4 regions of the Paenibacillus sp. CFBP 13594 genome follow, and region 1 is predicted to be linked to each of the others. Evidence: riboswitches for the same ligand, from Rfam matches in the RefSeq annotation. Region 1 holds a riboswitch; each other region holds the start of a gene.
The links. A riboswitch is a leader RNA that binds a small molecule or an ion and turns the genes downstream of it on or off. The one in region 1 is predicted to bind thiamine pyrophosphate.
Positions count from the first base shown of each region.

Region 1 (5,719 bases):
TTATCTGACGAAGTATGACACCTATGAAGATCTTCACAGCGCGGTTAAGCGGTACGTGCGCTACTATAACAACTACCGTTACACAGAGCGTTTGGGCGGTATGTCACCGAACGAATACCGAAGAGCAGCATAATAAAATGCCTTAGCACGTCATCCGAGCCAAGGCATCTCAATGAAACCATTATTTTGTTTTTTTAACTGTCAACTTGACAGGGAGTAGTTCATAATCGACTGTTTTCTTGGTTTTATTGGACTAACGTTTCCCGTTAGCTCGGTTTTGATATTTTAAAGAAACGTAAATAATTCAATTTCTAAGGTTCGCCCTTTCTCTTCTATCACCAGTAGAAGGATTTTTCTGTACCCAGAGAGTATCATATACGCTGCTTATAGTCAGATTTTTTAGAAAAGATCCAGGTGGCAATCAACATCACACAAGCCACCAATATACCCGACTCACCCGTCCATAGGAAGACATTTTCTCCTTTTGTTGACTCGTCAAATGCATCTTGAATGATGGCATTCCAGGAAGCGTGAAGCAGAATTGCGGGCCAAATGCTGCCTGTGCTCAATCGCAGGTGACTAATTATGAAGTTAAAAGAACTGATGGTAATCAGGAACAGTACAATGGACAAGGCGAGTGACGGTCCCGAATAATAGTTCCCTAGCAGAATGGCCGGAATATGCCACGCTCCCCAGATCAAACCGCTTGTTAAAATGGGTTTAGGCACTCTCGCTTTGATGAGTCTGGTGAGCATGTATCCCCTCCATCCCAACTCTTCTCCCGCGCTGCTGATCACACCGATGGCCGTGCCTACGAACATTTGGTAGATAATAGATAGTACAAGGCTGACAATAAAGACATCTCCTGACTTCACATAGTCCACTAACCCCGTAACCCAGGCGAATCCGTAAGCACATAAACCAATGATAACCGGTAATAGCAACACAAATGGGATGGCCTTTAAGGTTCGTTTTCCTCCGATCCGCAGTGAAATATCCGAAAATCCTTCATGCAGTACTAAACGGGCAAATATGGAGGATAGGCCAGGTGCCCACATGAGCAGCAGACCAAACACGGGTGATACGTTTAAGGCCAGAACATAGCTGATAATCGTTAATGGAATCAGCATAGCGAAAAAAACGAATAACCCTTTCCTTGATGATTGAATCGTGCTTCCGTCCTCGGAGTTCTTTTTTCTGTCTTTTATCATATATGTACTCAATTCATACCACTCCTTTAAGTATATGTATTCCGATTAGGAGTTTAACACTGTGTTAGAATTCGCGAAACAAACCTGAGCCTAGCACCCAATCGAGACTTTAGTCTAGTTAGAATAAGACTGGAGACGGATATAGGGTCACTGATAATAAGGATGGTAAGAACTGAACTAAACGTATACATATCTAAGCGTCAAATGGTATTGGACGAAAACGTATGTTAAGCTGCCCCCTCTTTCTCTCACGCCAAAAACGCTAGTAAATAGCTTGGGTGAGGCATTCCGCAATTGGCTGAATGAGATTCATTGGAAGGCGTTTGGAATACGAAAAAAACGCTGTTTAAGGGGCTTGTTTCAGTACAAGTACGACTGGATTTTCAAAATAGAAAATTTGCACATCAACATCTATCCGCAATCGGTACAAGTTCTTGTCCTTAGCCCAGGACCCGAACATGTACCGATAAAACAAAAAAAGTCGCTAAAATAGCGACTTTAATTGGAATATGTTCTTGTCCCGCTACAGGTTAATTAATGTCTTGCTTTCATTTAATAACTTCAACCTTTTTATCCCCTGCTGACTTCGCTACCTCTAACGTTGTTTTACCTTCAATAGCGACGATCACGCCAGTAGCCAGCATAGAAACGATTAAAGCTGCACTGATGGCTGTCGAAATTTTCTTCTTGACCATAACCATACCTCCGATATCTATTATGTTGTAATAAGCGGCTCAAGAATATGACGAGCCGAGTGTGGCTAGATATTACAATATTTCACTTTTTTTGTCGGGTAATCTACGTGGTGATTGTATTATAAACGTACTGACAATCATTGTAAAAGGATTTTTTCCTTGTGTTCAATTCCCGGACTTATTACTAGCTGGAACGTAAGGTCATTGATTCATATAATGGGCATATAGTTGCTCAAAGGTTGTATAACGTTCGACTTCTCTGCCGACCTTATCATACTCTTCTAGATATTCATCCATCACTTCAAGGAGCTTCTCTTTCATAACTGGTAAATTGCTTGCATCAAAGTATTGCATAAGTTCATATTTCTTGGTGCCTTTCTCCGTGGCCATTTCATCAAGATACTCATGTGCTCCAAAGGCCGAAAGAAAGACGTAGGAAGCATCGTTCGTTGTAACACTGTTCAAAATTTTATTGCGGTAGTTGCACCACAGTTCTTCGTATGTTCCTCCAAGATTATCAAAGGTCGGAACCGGTTTAACAATGAAGTTATCACACATCGTGCTATGTAACCTCGTAACGCTATTCAACATATTAAAAGATGTTTTTCGAATATCTTCAATGGTATGAGCTTCGATGATTGACATGCATAAGGATTCGAGATCATCCGGAACATAACGAAACGAACGTATCTCTTCCAAATATCGCTTGATCCCTCGTTTAATGCACGTGTTATTCATACTCACCAAGGCATTGACTAGATTGTACAGAACCCCAGCAGATGCATATCGCACTGAACCGATATCTTCACCAAGCATCGTATTGCTGTATGCTTGCTTAGCCAGATCGATCCATTTATTTGCCCGATTAAGACACGCTTCTCCTATCGGATTCGCAAGTGCATCAAGAGCTTTTTGCTGGAACTCGTTCAATTTTTCCAAATCCTCAGGCGTTGCATAGTAGAGTATTTTTAGGTCGGTTAGGCTGGATACGTTGGAACTCTCCAAGGTGGATTGCTCTTGTATTCTTGAATCCCATGGCGTGCAATAGATATCATATCCAACGTCATCCAAGATGAAGCAATCGGATATTTCCCATCCCTTTTCTGTATTATTTATGATAACTAAATCAAGATCGCTCTTCTCGTGAAAGTCACCGGTGCTAAATGAACCAGTAAGCCCAATAATGGCGATATCCTCTAGAAAATCTCTTTTTACGCGTTCAATCACCATGTTAATGAGCAGTTCATTTTTGTCCAGCAGCTTCTTCTTTATGATTTCGTTCATTCGTTACACCTCTTTGTATGATCCGGCCGTCCTTCATCACAACAACCTTAACTTGAGTCTATCGATTTAGAGGTGCGGTTACTATGTATAAGTTGATTTAAGTCATCTTTGCACAAAATCCGCTAAACCGTCGAAATGACGAGATAGCGGATTTCATTAGTTCTTTGTATAGACTATTTTCTTTATGCTTTCGCAGGACAAGAAATACCGACCCGCCAACTCCTCTATCCTGACTCCATTGCAGAATAAGGATTTGATCTCAGCGTTTCGAGCAGAGACCCTACTCTTGCTCTCTGTTTTCTCGCCCCATTTTAGGTGCGCCTCTTTGGGTTTTGGGATATAAACCAATTCCCCTTGAACGTATTCTTGAATGATCCGTAACAATTCTTCCGGAAAAATAGACTCGGCTTTTGAATATTTCATGGGCCTCACTCCTTATTTAATAGATCAATAAGGTGCAAAGCCAGTTAGTAGAATATTACGATTCGTCGTTGGCAATGTGATTATTCCCGGGCTCTATGCAAAGCATTGCCATATCCTTCACTGGCTTTGCATAGAGCCGTGCATGTAAGAACCCTACCCCGATTGTTTTCAATAGCCTCACCTCCATAGAAAATAGATAGTTGCTATTTGCTTATTATATCAGGGCTTGTTGTTGAAATGTTTAATCATCTCTTTTTGGGCTGACACGTTCTGATTATTCGCTGTACTCATCTTGATTAGCTGCTCTCTAATTGAATTAACTAACATTGAACTCAAGGCTCCAGCCCCCATGACATCTCCCAAAAATCAAGCTCAAAACGACTGCACATCACGAAAATATCCTCCATCCGTTGGTACGTTCCCTCGCTACAGCCTTCTAATAGTTTATCCGTTAACGTCACAAGGGATTGATTGCTGTTGTTGTATTCAGAGGAAGCATATCCTGTGATCCACTCTCCGTAAAAAGGATGCTCAGCTGCACCTGGTTTTTGAGCAAGGACTTGACCAATCTCTGCATAACTCCATGAGCAGGCCAGAATGGATACAAGTACTTCTGCTATGCCACCCGCATGGGAAACAGAGAGCATATAGTTAGTGTAAGCTGCATTTTTCAGTGCAGGTTTTACCTGAAAAACATGATCCTCTGTAATTCCTAATCGCTCCATATAAGAACGATGAATTTTCATTTCGCCATTCAAGATGTTATCTACGTTTTTACTAAAAAACTGCATCAATTTGGGATCGTGCGACTTGACGATACCTAGTGCAAATACACGGGCATAATCATACAGGTACAAGTAGTCTTGCAGCAAATAATAACGAAATTGTTCGACCGGTAAGGAACCATCTCCGATTCCTTTAACAAAGGGATGCTCGAGACATTCCTTCCACACGGGCTGTGCTGCCTGATACAGTCTCTCTGAAATAGTCAACATATGTTCCTCCAATTCATAATGTACGTATTTAAAAACAAAAAAACGAAACATCCTATGGATGTTTCGCAGACAAATACACTAAAACAAGGGGGTTCGCATGAGCTACCCAAGTCAGCGTTTCATCGTTGCATCCCTACGTTGGCATTATCCAAATCAGGTAAGGTCGGTTTAACACCCTCTCAGCCGGTTAAGGCTCCCTCGCAAACGGTTGTATGTAGTTGATAACTTTCTTATCCCCATAAAAGAGAAAATAACATCCATTTAGTATATCAAGGGCTGTTAAATATAGTCAAGGCAGATTGTATCGCCCCTTATCACCCTTCGGTGACTTATGTAAACGATGAAAACCATCACAACAATGGTTGAGTTTTAGCCACTGTTATGATGGTTTCTATTCTTGCAATTACTGCCGATGGTTTAATGCCCGAGTTTGTTCTTTCCAACAAAAGTGATTATTCCGTACTGGGAAGTGTTTCTCCAGCTCTCATTGGTCATATCATTCCACTTGGCTACGTTCTGCTTACCTCCGCCCTGGTTGTCATTAATTTGAAGCTCGAAACCGAGAACATTTCCTGCTTTGGGTGTCAGTGAATGTAATTGGATTCTGGCTTCTACGAGATATCCTTGATTTGTTTTCTTCACAGCACTTACAAGGCGTCCGGGTGAGGCCCCCCCTGCAAAGGTTCCCACATTGTCTGCACTGATTCTGAACTGGGCATCATCATATTGAAAATACGGTGTGCGCTGGTGATTCTCGTCCAGGAAAATCTCAACCGAATCCTGATCCCATGGGTTAATGCTGTCTGTAATGATGTTTGGATCAGTGACGTCGATCAGCAGGTATAGATACTCACCTGACCACATTGCGCGAGCCACTGCCTCTGCACCTTCGCTCTGGTTCAACCGTTTTACTTCAAATGGTACAGCCTTATTCCATAGGGCGTCTTTCTTCCCATCAATCTGAACAATCCCTTGCACAGCTTGTGCTGATTTGGGCATAGGAGCAAGTTGAATCACGCCGTATTTGCTTGTATCTTGCTCCTGTGATTGTGTTCGATCATTCCAGTACAGTGGATTATAAGGTTGTGTCCCACTTGCACCGCCATCAGTC
Region 1 is NZ_JACYVQ010000001.1:994,756-1,000,474, forward strand. Features, by position in the region: gene IFU39_RS33555 (IS3 family transposase) at 1-133, shown strand, start outside; gene IFU39_RS04595 (CPBP family intramembrane glutamic endopeptidase) at 372-1,130, opposite strand; gene IFU39_RS04600 (hypothetical protein) at 1,760-1,906, opposite strand; gene IFU39_RS04605 (nucleotidyltransferase domain-containing protein) at 2,108-3,190, opposite strand; gene IFU39_RS04610 (CD3324 family protein) at 3,347-3,613, opposite strand; gene tenA (thiaminase II) at 3,946-4,608, opposite strand; TPP riboswitch at 4,721-4,818, opposite strand; gene IFU39_RS04620 (endo-1,4-beta-xylanase) at 5,026-5,719, opposite strand, start outside.

Region 2 (5,719 bases), on a different contig from region 1:
GCGAGCGCGATGGTCGGAATATTTTGACTAAGAATAAGTAATGGATACAGGGCTGACTTGAGAAAAGGAACCAAATGCAGCACCATCGCGATCAGTAATCCAACCGCTGTGCCGGCGGCGAATCCGATAAGCGTTAACTGAATGGTTGCGGAAGCGTGCATGCCAAGCCGATCAGCCTGGGATGCCGCTTCGCGGGCGATATCAGACGGTGCTGGCAGCATCCATTTTTCAATATGGAACAGGGAGACAGCTCCCTGCCATATCGCTATAAAGAGAATAACCGCCACGAAGGGCGGCCATACACTTTTGAAATAGGCATTCATTAGCGGTACTTCTCCGTCAGGGTATCCATGCTGAAGCCAGTAGGGCTATGGGCGATTTTGATCTGGGAGATGATGCTTGGGCTGCCAGCCTCGACGAGTACTTCGTGCATTTTGCGGACAACCTCCAGCAGTTCCTCCAGTTCCCCCTCCATCGTGGTGTCGAGCGGGTTCACCTGATATTTCAGGCCAGATTGCTGAATAACTTCAATGGCGCGATCTACATAAGGATAAGAGTTCTCGCCATTTGGCGTTTTTGGAATAACCTGAATGCTAAGTAGTGTGCTTGCCATGTGAGATCACGGCTCCTTTCGTGATATATAAAATGAACTAATGACGGTTACACTTGCCACTTCGATGACAGAATAACCTTCCAATCGCTGTTATCCCCAGATTTTTTTGATTCCCTTTCTCTAAAGGGAAAATCCGGTGATAAAGGCGACCGCTTCGCTTTTTCACGTTATTTCTGTCCTCTCCGTCCTCGTGTAAATATTAAGTTCGTTTTATATGAGATATTTTATTGGGGTAAAAACGCGTTCGTATATGCTTTGCTCACGTCGACCTGTTCATCCAGCAGTTTTTTGCTAAACATCCAGTCGGTGTAGTTCTGCCATACTTCCTGTTTCTGTTCTCCCCAGCGCGGGGCGTCATCCGTGTACTTTGGACTAAGCCATTTCTGGCTTGCCAGGACCAAGTCTTTATCCAGATCCGGGACGGCCTTGATCAGAATATTCGCTGCGTCTTCGGGATGATCAATTGCGTATTGATATCCTTCTGAAGTGGCTTTCAGGAATGCTTTCACCAGCTCAGGGTCGTTCTGAATCGTCTGCTCGTTCGTTACGAGAACAGGCGTGTAGTAATCCAGTGCATCTGAATAATCCTTCACATATAACATGTCGATCGGTTCTCCGCGCAGTTCAGCTTCAATCCCCGTCCAGGCGTAGAAAATCCACGCGAAATCAATATCCCGTTTCACTGCGGTGAAAAAGTCAGCGTCACCCATGTTAATGTTTTTTACTTTGGATACATCGGCTCCGTCGCCTTCCATAATGGATTGCATCACGGCTTCTTCCACAGGCGAACCCCAACCGCCATAGGTTTTCCCTTCAAAATCTTTCGGTGACTTGATATTCCGATCCGCCGGAGCAGCGAACCCGGATGTATTATGCTGAATAACTGCTGCGATGGAGACGAGTGGAACACCTTGTGTACGGGCTTGAGTTACACTTTCCTGATAACTTACGCCAAAAGGCACTTCATTCGAGGCAACCATCGTATCTGCGCCGCCGGCACCTGGTTGTACAATCTCTACATTCAAGCCTTCGGCCTTATAAAAACCTTGATCTACAGCCGCATACAAGCCGGTATGATTCGTATTTGGTGTCCAGTCGAGTACGACTTTAATATCCTTGAGGGCTGCGTTGTCACCTTCGTTGCTGCTCTCCGTATTCGTGTTGCCGTTGTGTTCTGCCGGGGCAGCTTCTTTACCGCCACATGCGGCCACAGTCACCAGTAGTACACATAAGAGCAACAGTCCCATTGTTTTACGCCATTTCATCTGTGATTCTCTCCTTCGGTATGTCCGGCCGAGTGGCACGGGGTACTCCTTGGCTTCATATCCAATCATCTTGCATAAATCGACAGATTTATACCAGTTGGATCTGGATGACTTATTTTTGTTTCGATAAATAAAACAAAAAAAGCGTCCCGTAATCCGGGACGCGTGCAGGCGTTAGAGAGGTGGCGTTCAGCCAGAGGGCTGTGCCATTTCGATATACTCCGATTCCTACGCTGGCATGATCCAGATCAGGTCTAAGGGTTAGTATCTTGGTGGGATACACTCTCAGCCGGCCAATTCCGACTCCCCTGGGAAACTATGAAGTTACGGGCATTACTAGGTGTAATTATAGGCCAGCGGGTAGAACGTGTCCAGTCAGGAACTGGATGGGGACAGATATGAACTTATCAAACAGGCCTTTATACAGATGTATATCAGCCTGTTTAGATGTGTTATTTTCAATAATTATCGTTGCGAATCATATAAGGAAATCTGGCTGAGTGTAAAAGCACCGGATAGTGGGTCATAGCCTAAGTGCTGAAGATCTGGAGGGCTCCCAACAAATACTTAGATCAAATCCGATGTTTGATATCTCGTCGCATAAGGGCTGCTTTCCCTATTTCAGTGATCAGCTTTTGCTCGTTTGACCTTGAGCGGTGCAGCTTGAGTAATTTAAACAACATAATTTAGATACAAAAGGAGATAGTACTGCTATACAAATAAATACTTTTACATACAAATGGGGGAGTACTGAATGATCCTTAAAACCATAATCGCAATTATTTTGTCCTATAGTGTCTACGTTTTTTTCACGGCTTACCTTTTATTTTTGGTTCCGTCTCCATCGACTATTGAAAATACGGATATGCAAAAAGCGTTAACAGAAGGAAGTACAACAGATCGCGTAATGCTCCTGGAGGACGGCTTTCAATCGGGTCAGGTGAGAATCCAGACCATTCGAGAGGCGAAAACAAGCATCGACCTGGCGTATTACTCCATCCAAAAAGGAAAAACATCTCAACTCTTTTTTGCTGCGTTATTCGATGCAGCTGATCGGGGTGTTCATGTTCGAATCATTTTAGACGGGATTTTTCACAGCATGCGCGGAGAGTTGCGTGATATTCCAGATGCCATTGCAGCTCACCCCAATGTGGAATTAAGATATTATGAACCACTCCACCTATTTATGCCATGGACATGGCATAACCGTATGCATGACAAGATCCTTCTTGTCGACAACACATATGGCATTATTGGCGGCCAAAATATTGGTGATAAATACATGGCATCGCAACCCCCAAAAGACTATGTATTCGATCGGGATGTCCTTGTTTACAATCCAAACGATAATACGAACAGCACGGTTGTTGAAATGAAACAATATATAGATCAGTTATGGAACCATCCATTCACCAAACCAGAAAAACATGCAAAACGTCAGCATCATGCAAAAGGATTAAAAGAGCTGGCTCAGCTGGCTGAGTTATATAAAAAGGCCCGCGCTCAGAGCGATCCTTTTGTTAAAGTGTTGCCGAAGGAATGGGCTCAAGGAACTCTTCATTCCGACCACGTCGCTTTCATTCACAATCCAATCCAAAGGCTGTATAAAGAACCGATCATGTGGAGAGCATTTGTTCATTTCGCCAATCAAGCAAAGTCGAAAGTGTACCTTCAGACGCCATATGCCATTCCCACCAAGAAAATGATGAAAGCAGTACATCTGTCGATGAATCCAGAAACAGAATGGGTCATGCTAACCAATTCAATCCAGCAGACCCCTAACCCTTTGGCTTTCGCGGGATACTTAAGCTCTAAGAAGCGGTTACTTGATACCAGTCTGGCTATTTATGAATACCAAGGCCCTTATTCCATACACGGCAAATCATTTGTCATGGATGATCACCTCAGCATGGTTGGTTCGTATAATCTTGATCCCAGATCTGCCTTCCTCAATACTGAATCTGCTGTGGTCATTTCCGGTTCTGCATTCGCCAACCAACTAACAGAGGCTATGGATATCAAACGTGCACATAGTACACTTGCGGTTAAAGGTGAGCATCCAGCAGAATCTACGAATCAGAAAGGCTCTGTTTTCAAACGAATGGCAATCACAGCGTTATCCAAACTGTCTTTTCTCTGGAAATTTATGTTGTAGATAAAAACTGCATTCTCTTGAGGTTGAATTTTTCTCCGCTTCATCGAAACTTGCGTTTCTCGCGTCAACCTGCAATTCATCACACGGGAAGAAAATCAGATTTGTTCACGGAATGTTCACTTATGTGGAGGGTTTACTCATCTCTATAATTACGAAGGTAAACAGAGAGGATGAGAGAATTGCCAACAAGCAAGAAGGAACAAATTATTTTCGGATTAATGATGTGTACAGGGATGGTCTTGGTCATGATGTTCTTCAATCTATGGCACAGTGGGCTACTCGGCAAGATGTCCCCGCTTGAAATACTGCTTCAATTCATATTATGTTTTGTCATCGCGTTTCTGGTGGAGTCATTCATTGTCGGACCTGTAGCGAGAAAGATTGCTTTTTCCTTGCCCTTTGACAAGTCCAACAAGATTTTGGGTGTGCTTGCTATGTCATTTTTTATGGTGATTGGCATGGTTCTGATCATGTCCATGTATGGAATGATCTCGGCATATCTCGCTGATCAATTAAGTGGGTCATCCGTACTCCGTACGTATCTCCATACAATCGCTCGTAACTTCAGCCTGGCGCTTCCATATCAGTTGATCGTTCTGGGACCACTCGTGCGATATGTATTTGGTAAATTCATCAAGGTTAACGGGCCCGTAATGCCTGTCGTTAACAAAGGTGTGTGATTCGGTTGGCCATAAGTATTTCCTGGGCAATCTTGTGCGCAAATGAATAGATCGTATTCTCACCTTTAATGAAAGGTGATCAGAGAGGCAGAGATAGGGCACTCGCCACCATGGTTACAGGCTAACGAATCGAGAACATCTTATTCGGCCAGTTTCTAAGGGAATGAAGACCTAACGAATCTCAGCGGTGTTATTATGCAAAAAACCTCCAACGAGGCATTTAATTGAAGCTAATTATCTATAATAACGTCTCTAGGATTCGTTAGATTTCAAATATGCAGAAATGGAGGGGGATAGCGTGTGCTAGGTTCGTTAGAACAGAGTAACGCTAAAACAAAATGTCCACCGCCAAAGTCATGGAGGTGGACATCTCAATCCCTATAATTGGTAATTCTACTCTCAGGCTAAGGGCGGACCCATAACTGTTAAGTCGCTGTATCGACCACATGTTTGTTCTGCCATTGATACGTGATTACACTAATGACAAGCAGGCCAACCGCAAAGATGGCAAGCATCCATGCAGATTGATTAACCGCCAGATGATCAAGGCTCCATCCCGTGGTCAAAGGAAGAATGGCACCGCCAACCCCACCTGAGGCAATCAAAATGCTGGGAGTGGATTCTTCGGTTCCAGGCAGCAGTTTACTGGCGAAGACAAGAGCAATGGAGAATATCCCTGACATCGCAAGTCCAAGCAGCAAGATGATGAGAAATGCAGACCAGATTTGGTTTGTAAATGGAAATACCATTAACAAAAGGACAGATGCAAGACAGCTGTACAGAACATAGACGCGGTATTGGAATTTCTCTGCGATATACCCGGCGAAGAGTCGTCCCACGGACATGGCAATCCAGAAACAGGTGACACTAAGTGCTGCTCCGGCTTCCTTCATGTTCATTTTCTCAATCAGAATCGCTGGCATGAAATTCGCAAGGCTCATCTCGGTGCCAACATAAAGGAAGAAGAACAAGACAAATAGAACCAGAAGAGTCAGGTTGCGTCCGC
Region 2 is NZ_JACYVQ010000009.1:142,273-147,991, reverse strand. Features, by position in the region: gene IFU39_RS25185 (ABC transporter permease) at 1-323, opposite strand, end outside; gene IFU39_RS25180 (MTH1187 family thiamine-binding protein) at 323-613, opposite strand; gene IFU39_RS25175 (ABC transporter substrate-binding protein) at 838-1,878, opposite strand; TPP riboswitch at 2,086-2,198, opposite strand; gene IFU39_RS25170 (phospholipase D-like domain-containing protein) at 2,633-4,033, shown strand; gene IFU39_RS25165 (hypothetical protein) at 4,204-4,713, shown strand; gene IFU39_RS25160 (MFS transporter) at 5,139-5,719, opposite strand, start outside.
Region 2: another riboswitch for thiamine pyrophosphate. It lies ahead of IFU39_RS25175 (ABC transporter substrate-binding protein); the one in region 1 lies ahead of tenA (thiaminase II).

Region 3 (5,719 bases), on a different contig from region 1:
CGACCAGATTCATGTTATCTGGGTTGCCACCATCGTGGCTGATCATCGTACGAACCATCGCTTCATACAGCGGAATTGAAGAATACCCGACAGTTTTTCCGTCAAGATCTTTGGGTGAACTCACGTTGCCATTGGCTTCGGTCAATAGATGAACAAGCGGGTGCCGAACAACAGCAGCAATAGATCGTACAGGAATGGTCTCGCCACGCGCGAGCAAGATTTGGGGCTGGTAGCTTAAGGCCAGATCAATTTTACCGGCAGCAACAAGTTTGAGTGAATCATTGGTATCCGCAGGCATCTGAATTTCGACATCCAGACCTTGGTCTGCGAAGTACCCTTTTTCCTGAGCCACATAGATGAAGGAGTGTACTGCATTCGGGTACCAGTCGAGCATGATGGACAGTTTATCTTTGGCGTCTGATGCTGGTTCGGTTGCAGACTTGTCTGTTTGTTGTGCATTGGTTGCAGAGTCTGTTGTTGGCGTGTTACTGCTGGTATTCGTGGTGCTGCATCCACTGACTATCAGCAAAAGGCTAATGAGCATGATGGGAAGCAGGGAGTGTATGCCTTTATTATTCATAATGGAAGTTCCTCATTTCATTGTTTAAGGTTTGTAGGAGAAGAACAGCAGGATGTTAACGGACAACGTGATGATTGAAACATAACTGATGATATGTGAAAAAAGTGTTTGGAAATCATACTTCCTATCATTAAATCGGATTCACTCTCCAAGATTATCCGTTCTTTCTTTTGCCTCCATGACGGCGTGTGTTAAACCGTTTCTCCAGCCAGGCAATCAATATAAACAAAACGATCCCAAGCAGGGATAACAGCACAATAGCGGCAAACATCGCGTCCGTGTTCATGTTGCTGGACATACGGCGGCTGAAGTATCCGAGACCTTTGCTGCCACCGAGCCATTCGCCAATCGTTGCACCAACCACGCAGTACACCACAGACATCTTTAGCCCCGAGAAAAAAGAGGGAAGGGCAAGTGGAACCTGGAGTTTGCAAAAAATATCCCACTTGCTGGCGCCCATGGTGAGCAGCAGTTCACGCTGTTCTGGATCGCCTTGGCGAAGTCCATCGTAGGTGCTGACCACAATGGGGAAGAAGGCGATCAGGAACACCACGGCGACTTTGCTCCACAAGGTATAACCAAACCACAGGATGAATACAGGGGACAGGGCAATCAGTGGTATGGTTTGACTGATCACGATGAAGGGATACAAGGCCTTTTCAATCGATCGGTTCATATGCATTCCTGTCGCTAGCGTAATTCCAGTCACTATGGACAAGCCAAAACCAACAATAACCTCCATCAAGGTAGCAGGCAGATGTGTAGCCAGCAGGAGGTAGCGATGCTCATACAGGGAGCTGGCAATCGCCGTTGGGGCTGGAATGATGAAGGAGGGCACCCATCCCATACGCACAATCCACTCCCAGAAGACAAGCAACAAGAGCAGGAGCCAAAGAAACAGACCATAACGGGCAAGCCAACGCCTTACGCTATCCTTCATGCAGTCTCCCAAGTTACCTTCTCGCATGCAATTGTTCCTCCAGTCGTCGTCTCATCTGAACGAGCGCCGGTTCATAGATCATGTCCGAATGTCTTGGACGTGGCAAAGGTACCGTCAAATCCTGTAGCTGTTGGCCTTGGCGCCCCGGAGTTAACAGGATAATCCGATCACTGAGCAGCAGCGCCTCTTCAATGTCATGCGTAATGAACAACACGGTTTTGCCAAAGCCCTCCCACAGTTCCAACAACCAGCGATGCATCTCCCGTTTGGTTAAGGCATCGAGTGCGCCGAATGGTTCATCCAGCAGCATGAGTTGGCCACCTGTCAGCAAAGTACGAAGCAGCGCGACACGCTGGCGCATGCCACCCGATAGCTCGTCTGGGTAAGCATGCGCGTAGCCGGATAGGCCAAATCTGTCGAGCCCAGCCAGAATGTCCGCGCGAATTCTCCCCTTATCCTGCCGCTCTGGAGCAAGTTCAGCGGGGAGCATGCAATTCTCCATGACGGTTCGCCAGGATAACAGGAGGTCCTTTTGTGGCATATAGGCCACCTGCCCCAGTCGCTTTCCTTCAGGGACCCAAGGAATTTCTATGGTTCCATGGGTTGGCTCAAGCAGGCCTGCCAGCAGCTTGAAAAGGGTGCTTTTACCGGAGCCGCTGGAGCCGATAAGCGAGACGAATTCGCCGTTGGCTACACGCATCGACACATTGGAGAGCACGGGGGAATCCCTTTTTTCCGGGAAAGCGTAGCTCATGTTGTGAATGGTTATGTTATTATCCATCTCGTTTTGTCCCCCCTTGTTATTCCAAATTCAACTTCAAACTACGGGATCTTTAATTACACCTTCTGATCTGCCCGCAGAACGCGAAAAAGACCCACCCATTTCCGGAGAAATGAGTGGGTCTGTAAGTTCAATTCACATTAAATTTCATCATCAACATGAAAAAATCCGCTTACTGAAAGGCCGCTCCACTTCCCTCCGCTGGTATGATCCAGATCAGGTTCAAAGGGTCCGAATCATTCGATTCGTCTCAGCCGTAAGGCTCCCCTAGTGCAATGTTCAAGATATGCAGTTGTGTGTTCAGCATATATCACATGCAAGTGGAATGTAAAGGGGGCGCTCGGAAAGAATGTGAGTACTGATCTTGGCTTTCCGCGGATTCATAATACGCTTCGTTTATTTAATCAGATAGATACGGTACAATATCTATTAAATTTCTATATGCTGCTTTCGGGATGTATTAAATGGAAAGGGGAGTGTATATGAAAACGATTGGCCTTATTGGTGGAATGAGCTGGGAGTCATCGTTAGAGTATTATCGAATTATTAATGAAGAAGTGAAAAATAAATTGGGAGGATTGCATTCAGCCAAATGCATCTTATATAGCGTGGATTTTGAAGAAATCGAGCGTTATCAGGCTGAAGGTAATTGGGAAAGTGCTGGTGAATTATTAGGGAATGCTGCTCAGTCTCTGGAAAAGGCAGGAGCAGAAATGATTGTAATTTGTACAAATACGATGCATAAAGTGATTAAACATATTGAAGAAAAAGTGCGTTTACCCATTGTACATATTGCTGATTCAACAGCAAATCAAATTCATAAGTCCAAAATAAGTACGGTTGGTTTACTTGGCACTAAATATACGATGGAACAAGACTTTTATAAAAAACGAATTGAATTGAATGGTATTAAGGTTTTGATACCGAATGAAGAGGATAGAAAAGTTATCAATAAAATAATATATGAGGAATTATGTTTAGGGAAAATTGAGCCCTTATCAAGGGATTATTATAAAAAGGTGATCCAAAGGCTAGTTGATGATGGAGCTGAGGGGATCATATTAGGTTGCACCGAAATTGGATTATTAGTAAAAGTAGAGGATTCAGAAGTTCCATTATTTGATACAACACGTATTCATGCGATTGAATCTGTTCATTTGGCACTAGCCAAATCATTTTGACACAACCAGATAAACCAGTTCTCTGATTTACCTTGGCTCATGAACCCGATATAATAGGGATGGCCCGTATAGGCCGGATCACAAAATGCAGGTGGGATTGTTCTCCCTCCTAGGCAGAATGGGGACCCGAGTTGAAAACGTTCAAAAAAGTATATATTGAGATCACGAGTATCTGCAATCTGGCTTGCAGCTTCTGTCCACAGACGCAGCGTGCCAAAGGATTCATTGACCCTGAAGTCTTCAACAATATACTGGAACAAGTTAAACCACACACCAATCATATTTATCTACATGTCAAAGGTGAACCCTTGTTGCATCCCAAAATAGATCTGTTGCTCGATTCCGCACATGAGAAGGGACTCAAGGTGAACATTACAACGAATGGTACACTATTGCCCAAGACTCAGCATAAATTGCTTGGCAAACCGGCGCTGCGGCAGATGAATTTCTCCCTGCACAGCTTCGATGGGCATGAAGGTTCGACCGACCGTGACGGATACCTGAGCAACATTCTGTCTTTTGTTCACGAAGCGGTGAAGCACAATGTCATCATCTCATTCCGGTTGTGGAATCTGACGCAGGATAACTTCACAAATGCTCAGATGAATCGAAATCGGGAGACCCTTGAAGTATTGGAACGTGAGTTCAATCTGGACTTCCGAATTGAGGAAAAAGTAGTTCCAGGCAGCGGGGTCAAAATTGCCCCGAATGTATACCTGAATCAGGACCATGAGTTCCAGTGGCCGAGTCTGGATGCACCTGAAGATGACGGCAAAGGCTTCTGCCATGCATTGCGTGGTCAGGCAGCTGTGCTTGTAGATGGAACGGTGGTTCCATGCTGTCTTGATGGTGAGGGTGTCATTAACCTTGGTAATGTGCACGAGAAGTCATTCTCGGAGATTATTGAGGGTGAGCGAGCGAACAATCTGGTATATGGCTTCTCCAGGCGCGAAGCTGTGGAAGAGTTGTGTCGAAAGTGCGGTTATCGTCAGAGATTCGGAGCCTGATATCTTATATCAGCAAGCCGGAAGCCATTCAAGATCACACATTTGGAGACAAATGTAGTGGTCTTTCTTTGTTATCGGGGATTCAAGTGAGGGTGCATACGTTACAAATGAGCATACCAGAGGTTGATATGAGCATATTGCTTGAGAGACCTGGCATGCAAAAAACGAGGATATGACAGGGATTGTGCGATGTCATAATATATCTGATCTAATGATTATTCTAGTTACCTTCCTTATTTGGTAGGATTAGGTTGTGGGTCGGACAGAGGTGCACCTCTGACGATCTTCCAGGACAAGCTCAGGCTTGTACACTATCAAATAACGAGAGAATAAGGGAGGAATAAAGTTATGAAAAAAATGTTGACGTTGTTGCTGTCCGCTGGTTTGGTTGCTTCTATATTTGGTGCCGTTCCGGCTGCGGCTGCACCTACCGTTGTAAATTCAACCATTGTGGTTCCAAAGGGCACGACCTATGACGGCCAAGGTAAAACATTTGTAGCCAATCCTTCCACACTGGGCGACGGATCTCAAGCAGAAAATCAGAAGCCAGTCTTTCGTCTGGAGGCAGGGGCCACGCTCAAAAACGTAAACATTGGATCACCAGCTGCTGATGGTGTTCATTGTTATGGCAACTGTAATATATCGAATGTGGTCTGGCAGGACGTGGGCGAGGATGCACTGACATTGAAGTCTGCCGGAACGGTTAACATTACCGGTGGGGCAGCTTATAAGGCTTATGATAAAGTGTTCCAGATGAATGCAGCTGGAACAATTAACATCAAAAATTTCCGTGCAGATGATATTGGCAAACTGGTTCGCCAAAATGGTGGAACTTCCTTCGCAGTTAACATGACGCTGGATAACTCCAACATTTCTAATGTAAAAGATTCGATTATGCGTACAGACAGCAGCACATCACAAGGGAAAATTACGAATACCCGTTATTCCAAAGTACCAACGTTGTTCAAGGGGTTTGCTTCAGGGAAAACGAGCCAGTCAGGGAACACGCAATATTAAGAACAAGGATACCTTGGAATACGCATTGAAGGCTTGTAACGGATAAGGTAGCTATTTCACATCGTGAAGTATGTCCAAAAGGCATCCAGGGGGATGCCTTTTCCTATGCCAACATTGATTTTTGTAGAGACCATTGCCACAAATACCCATCTGATGTACATTAGAAGCAATGAAATAAGTGAACCGGGAGCTCAATGAAGTTGGGCTGAGAGA
Region 3 is NZ_JACYVQ010000003.1:7,863-13,581, forward strand. Features, by position in the region: gene IFU39_RS11010 (ABC transporter substrate-binding protein) at 1-580, opposite strand, end outside; gene IFU39_RS11015 (ABC transporter permease) at 735-1,547, opposite strand; gene IFU39_RS11020 (ABC transporter ATP-binding protein) at 1,534-2,301, opposite strand; TPP riboswitch at 2,478-2,580, opposite strand; gene IFU39_RS11025 (aspartate/glutamate racemase family protein) at 2,784-3,482, shown strand; gene IFU39_RS11030 (radical SAM/SPASM domain-containing protein) at 3,614-4,489, shown strand; gene IFU39_RS11035 (pectate lyase) at 4,838-5,506, shown strand.
Region 3: another riboswitch for thiamine pyrophosphate. It lies ahead of IFU39_RS11020 (ABC transporter ATP-binding protein); the one in region 1 lies ahead of tenA (thiaminase II).

Region 4 (5,719 bases), on a different contig from region 1:
GGGCTCTGGAAAAAATTCAATGATTAAAATTTGGTTATTGTCCATTATTCGTGTTCTGCACATCGTCACTGCTTGTTTTCGTTACATGACTGAGGAAAGTTGAGACACGACGCAGATATTCCTTTGGATGCTCCCGGAAGATCAACTCATGATGCGCATCCTGGACAATCCATACATCGGAGTACGGATTGGTCTGGTTGGCGGCGAGTTGCTCCGCAATTGGATAAGGTGCCTTCTCGTCCTCTGTACCATGGATGAAGAAAATCGGGAACGGATAATCTTCCTTTTTCACTTCCTGGTATGGAATCTGTTGTAATCCGGTACCATTCAGAACAGGGAACAACAGCTTCATGATCTCCAGTGTAGGCTGACGTGGCAGATCGATCTGGTTGTGAATGTTGTGGTACAGTGTATCTGGCTCCAGCAGGAACGCACTGTCCAGAATCATTGCATCCACTTCCTTCGTAATCAGTCCGGTTTGTAACGCTGTACCGGCACCCATCGAGAAGCCCCAGACAACCAGTTCCTGCGCACCACGTTGCTTGGCGAACTGGATCGCACCGAGCAATTGCTGTGACTCAGCTTTGCCACCTGTGGCTACAGCTTTGTTCACCTGTGAGGCGAAGCCATAATCGAACATGACCACGTTGAACCCAAGTTGATGAGCATAGTGTGCCAGGTCATACATGGGAACCCATGTTTCTTCACGATTGGCACCATAGCCGTGACTGAAAATAATCGTTTTGCTTGCAGCATTGTCAGCAGGTATATACCATCCCTGCATCGTCCGGCTGCCATCTGCTGCCGGGAACGTGATGTCTTCGTACTTCATGTTCTTGGCTTGCATCGGATTGGAGAAGACCGGCGCTACAGTAGGATTGGATAATACCCATGCGATATAACCATGCAGTGCAATAAAACAAAACAGTAGAAAAAATACAACGGAGAGCAGCAGCGCTACGATAATATGTTTGAACCGAATCAGCCTCGGTGATAGGGAAGAGGGCAGATCGGACACTTTTGTTTGCAGCGGGGCTTCGCTCTGGGATGTTGGATACATGAATGCCCCTCCTTTGAAGTTCAGTTGAAGATAACAACGACATGAAAAGAGAATTGCGTCGATTTCAGAGCCTGCTTCAGAGCGATATCTTAATGTAATATATCTTTATCGTATGTTCCAATATAGTCAAAGTCAATTGATTGAGGGCATTTGTTACGCAATTGTTATATAGTTCTTAAGATATATGGGTAACATTACCTTAGTGTGTAAATTACAGGGGATTAACTCTTATAAAAAGGAAAAATTTACACGTTGGCCTATTTTAATTTTGGCTCTTTTTGGTTTACAGATGAGACCGTTTCTCATATAATTTATGTAACCAAGTTTCATGTGATGAAACATGAGGAGGGCATTATGCCATGGAAGATCGCAAGTTAACCGTCCGGGCTGTGGAACGGGCGCTGGATATATTATTATGTTTTACCACACGCAGTGATCTGGGACTCACCGAAATTGCCAGCCAGATTGGCCTGCACAAAAGTACAGTGCACCGTTTGATGGCTACGCTGGAGGATCGAGGGTTCGTGATCCGCGATGCAGCAACAGAGAAGTACCGACTTGGCATCCGAATCTGGGAGCTGTCAGCTCATATGTCCCGCAGTGATGATCCCGCTATTCTGCTGCTGCCTGCGATGGAGCGACTGAGAGATCGATTGGGGGAGACGGTAAGTCTGTACTTGCGTGATGGGAGTGAAAGGATACGGATTCAAGCTGTGCAAAGTGATCAGGCGATCCGCCGAGTCGCTCCAGTGGGTGTTAGACTCCCGCTGTCTGTGGGCGCTTCCAGCAAAGTTTTGATGGCGTTTGCCACGGACGAGGATCGTGAAGAACTGATGAACGGGCCGGAATGGCCGGTGTTTATTGATCCCGCGGTGTATTTGGCGCAAATGGGAGATATCCGGGATAACGGATATGCGACGAGTTATGAGGAGCGTGAGCCGGGAGCTGCCGCGGTATCTGTACCGATTATGGATCGCCGAGGCAATATTGCAGCTGCTCTCTCGGTCTCAGGGCCTGTCAGCCGACTTTCGCAGGAGACATTGCATGAATACGCACCTGTGTTGAAGGATGCTGCTACGCAGATGGGGCTCATGTTATCCTGATGCTGATGTAAGTTTGTTTCCAAATTGAGTTGGTGTTCTGGAATATAAAGGTTGTTTTTGTGTTCCGGTTGCGCTACTCTGTAATGGACGGCCCATCGGGGTCAGCTTCATTGAATATGAACGGCGGCATGTGTGTGCCGCAACTTGTTAACGTTACTGGGGGAGTCCGAACTGTCCGGACTGAGACGGAATCGCATGAGATTCCGGACCCTTTGCACCTGATCTGGATCATACCAGCGTAGGGAAGTAATCGGCGATATGACCACAACCACCACATGATGTGACCCTTGTAGGGCTCCGTTTAGGAGCCGCGTGAAGGTGCATTATTGGTGATGGACATAAAAGTCGGTTCCTTCGGGGACCGGCTTTTTTATATACAGTGAACGGGCGATATAGCACGTACTCCATCGACTTCTTTTTCAATAACCTGCGAAAGTGGGCTTGGATGATGAGAGAGAAGTCACCTTAGATCCATGATCTGTGGTAACCTCCGTTCTGTTGTTAACTGTACATGAAAAGTGTCTCTCCTGGTCTGGCGTAGGATCGCTCTTTCTTCTCTGCATTGCGCATGATTTGGGACAGGTACGTAAGCGAGCTAATGACGATACCAACCAAACAAGCGATGAACACTGAGGAGGAGACAAGCGAACATGAGTACAGGAAATCAAACGGGACAACAAGCGATGGAACAGGAACATAACGGTCAGCAGGTGGAAAAAGAAACAGGAGCGGCCGGACGGGTTCAGCCCTTTCCGGGCAGCCGCAAAGTCTACATTCAGGGCTCACGGTCGGACATTGCTGTACCGGAACGTGAGATAGCCCTTCATGACACGAATACTCCCCAAGGGGTGGAGCATAACGAACCGCTGCGTGTCTACGATACGAGCGGCCCCATGACCGATCCCGCATTTCATGCGGATATCCGTGCAGGTCTGCCAGCCCTGCGCACCCGTTGGATCACAGAGCGCGGCGATGTTGAAGCTTATCGGGGCCGTACGGTTAAACCGGAGGATAACGGACTGAAGCCCGGAGGGAAGAGAGCCGGCGCCGAAGAGTACCCCGGATTACGTGGCAAACCGCTGCGGGCACAGCCAGGACGCTGTGTGACCCAGATGCACTACGCGAGACAGGGAGTCATTACGGCAGAGATGGAATTCGCCGCCATTCGTGAGGGCGTGGAACCGGAATTTGTACGTCAGGAGCTGGCGAGTGGACGGGCCATTCTGCCATCCAACATCAATCACCCGGAGAGTGAGCCGATGTTGATCGGTCGTCATTTTCACGTGAAGATCAATGCCAACATAGGGAACTCTGCCGTATCCTCTTCCATCGAGGAAGAGGTGGAGAAGATGACTTGGGCAGTACGCTGGGGATCGGATACCGTGATGGATCTGTCCACAGGCAAAAACATTCATACGACCCGGGAATGGATCATTCGTAATTCTCCTGTGCCGATTGGTACGGTACCGCTGTATCAAGCGCTGGAGAAGGTGAATGGCGAAGCGGAGGCGCTGACCTGGGAGTTGTACCGTGACACACTCATAGAGCAGGCAGAGCAAGGCGTGGACTACTTTACGATTCATGCAGGTGTACTGCTGCGTTATATCCCGATGACGGCCAAACGGATGACAGGCATTGTGTCCCGGGGCGGGTCCATTATGGCAGCATGGTGTCTGGCGCATCATCAGGAGAATTTTTTGTACACTCATTTTGAAGAAATCTGCGAGATTATGAAAAGGTATGATGTGGCGTTTTCGCTGGGAGATGGACTTCGTCCAGGCAGTATCTACGATGCCAATGACGAAGCTCAGATGGCAGAACTGGCTACGCTCGGGGAACTGACGCAGATCGCATGGAAGCATGATGTGCAGGTGATGATCGAAGGCCCGGGTCATGTGCCGATGCACAAGATCAAAGAGAATGTGGACTTGCAGATGGAGATATGTAAAGAAGCACCGTTCTACACACTTGGGCCGCTAACAACTGACATTGCGCCAGGATATGATCACATCACGTCTGCCATTGGGGCAGCCATGATTGGCTGGTTTGGCACGTCGATGCTCTGTTATGTTACGCCAAAAGAACATTTGGGCCTGCCCAACAAGGATGATGTGCGCGAAGGGGTTATTGCCTACAAGATCGCAGCTCATGCCGCCGATCTGGCGAAAGGCCATCCACGTGCTCAACGCCGCGATGACGCATTGTCCAAAGCGCGGTTCGAGTTCCGTTGGCGTGACCAGTTCAACCTGTCACTGGACCCTGAACGTGCGCTGTCCTACCATGATGAGACGCTGCCAGCAGAAGGGGCCAAAGAAGCTCATTTCTGCTCCATGTGCGGACCGAAGTTCTGTAGCATGCGCATTACGCAGGACATTCGTGCCTTTGCGGCGGGTAAAGGATTGTCCGATAATGAGGCTGTAGCAGCGGGCATGCAAGAAAAGGCCGAGGAATATCGGACACGCTCCTAGGCGTCGGTACAGCGCAAGCTGGGCAGTCTGAAATAGAGATAAAGCCGTTTCTCTCTGTCATTGCAGAGAAGAACGGCTTTTTTGGTGCTATGTCATGTATGTATTCTTAACTTACTCAGCCTTTATCAGAATTAGCTTTGTGACTGCATGTGGCCCATATCTTATACAGAATTCCTGCGATAACGAATAAAAGAGCATCACTGAGTTTTGGTGCTCCTCCGTATAGAAATGCGGAACAGGAAAAACCTACTATAAACAGTAAAACAATATAGAGGAATCGCATATTAGTTCACCTCGTTAAATTACTGTCGAGCCAGGCCCAAATTCTTCTCCAAATACGCTGCAAGCAATGCCAGCGGACTATGGATTGGAATACCGCGATCTATTGCAACCTGTGCAGCGGCGGGAGCCATAGACAGTTGGGCCGCCACTACTGTTTTACCCGGATACTGCTCAGCAATCTGCTGTAAGCCTTCACGTACCGCTTCGAGATACCCTTGCTGATCTCCACGCATAATCAACTCAAATGTCCCAGGGATGCACACCGCATCCGTCTGAGATGTCTTGGCAACGTGTAGTTGCCCATTCTCATCCTCTTGCTGTAATGCCTGATTCACCCGTGCCATCGTTCCTTCAATAGTTGCCGGGTTGGTGAATGCTATTATGTAATCTCCGGGTACTCGTCGCATCTCCTGCAATAACGGATCATCTATGCCGATCACAGGCACAGGGACCTGTGTGGCTTCCTGCTCCAGTACTGTCGCAAACAGGGTACACGTGACCAGAATGGCATCGGCATGACACTTAGCGATCCATTGGAGCGTCTGGGCTACCTTCTCGTGAATGACGACCTCGGAAAAGTCAGCGTCATGTTTAAGGCGGTCCAGACCTGGATCGACGTAATGGACTAATTCAACTTCATAAGGAGCAAGCGTCTCTTCAATTAAGGCAATGTTGGAATAATGAGCGTGAAAACAACCAATGGTGATCATGTGCTAAGTCCCCTTTTACAGTTCGTATATGTCATGGATCTCGTAGATATTTAAAACCATTATAGAAACATGACTGAGGACTGTACAGTTGTTTAT
Region 4 is NZ_JACYVQ010000016.1:21,789-27,507, forward strand. Features, by position in the region: gene IFU39_RS30475 (alpha/beta hydrolase) at 35-1,060, opposite strand; gene IFU39_RS30480 (IclR family transcriptional regulator) at 1,420-2,163, shown strand; TPP riboswitch at 2,312-2,425, shown strand; gene thiC (phosphomethylpyrimidine synthase ThiC) at 2,847-4,631, shown strand; gene IFU39_RS30490 (aspartate/glutamate racemase family protein) at 4,934-5,623, opposite strand.
Region 4: another riboswitch for thiamine pyrophosphate. It lies ahead of thiC (phosphomethylpyrimidine synthase ThiC); the one in region 1 lies ahead of tenA (thiaminase II).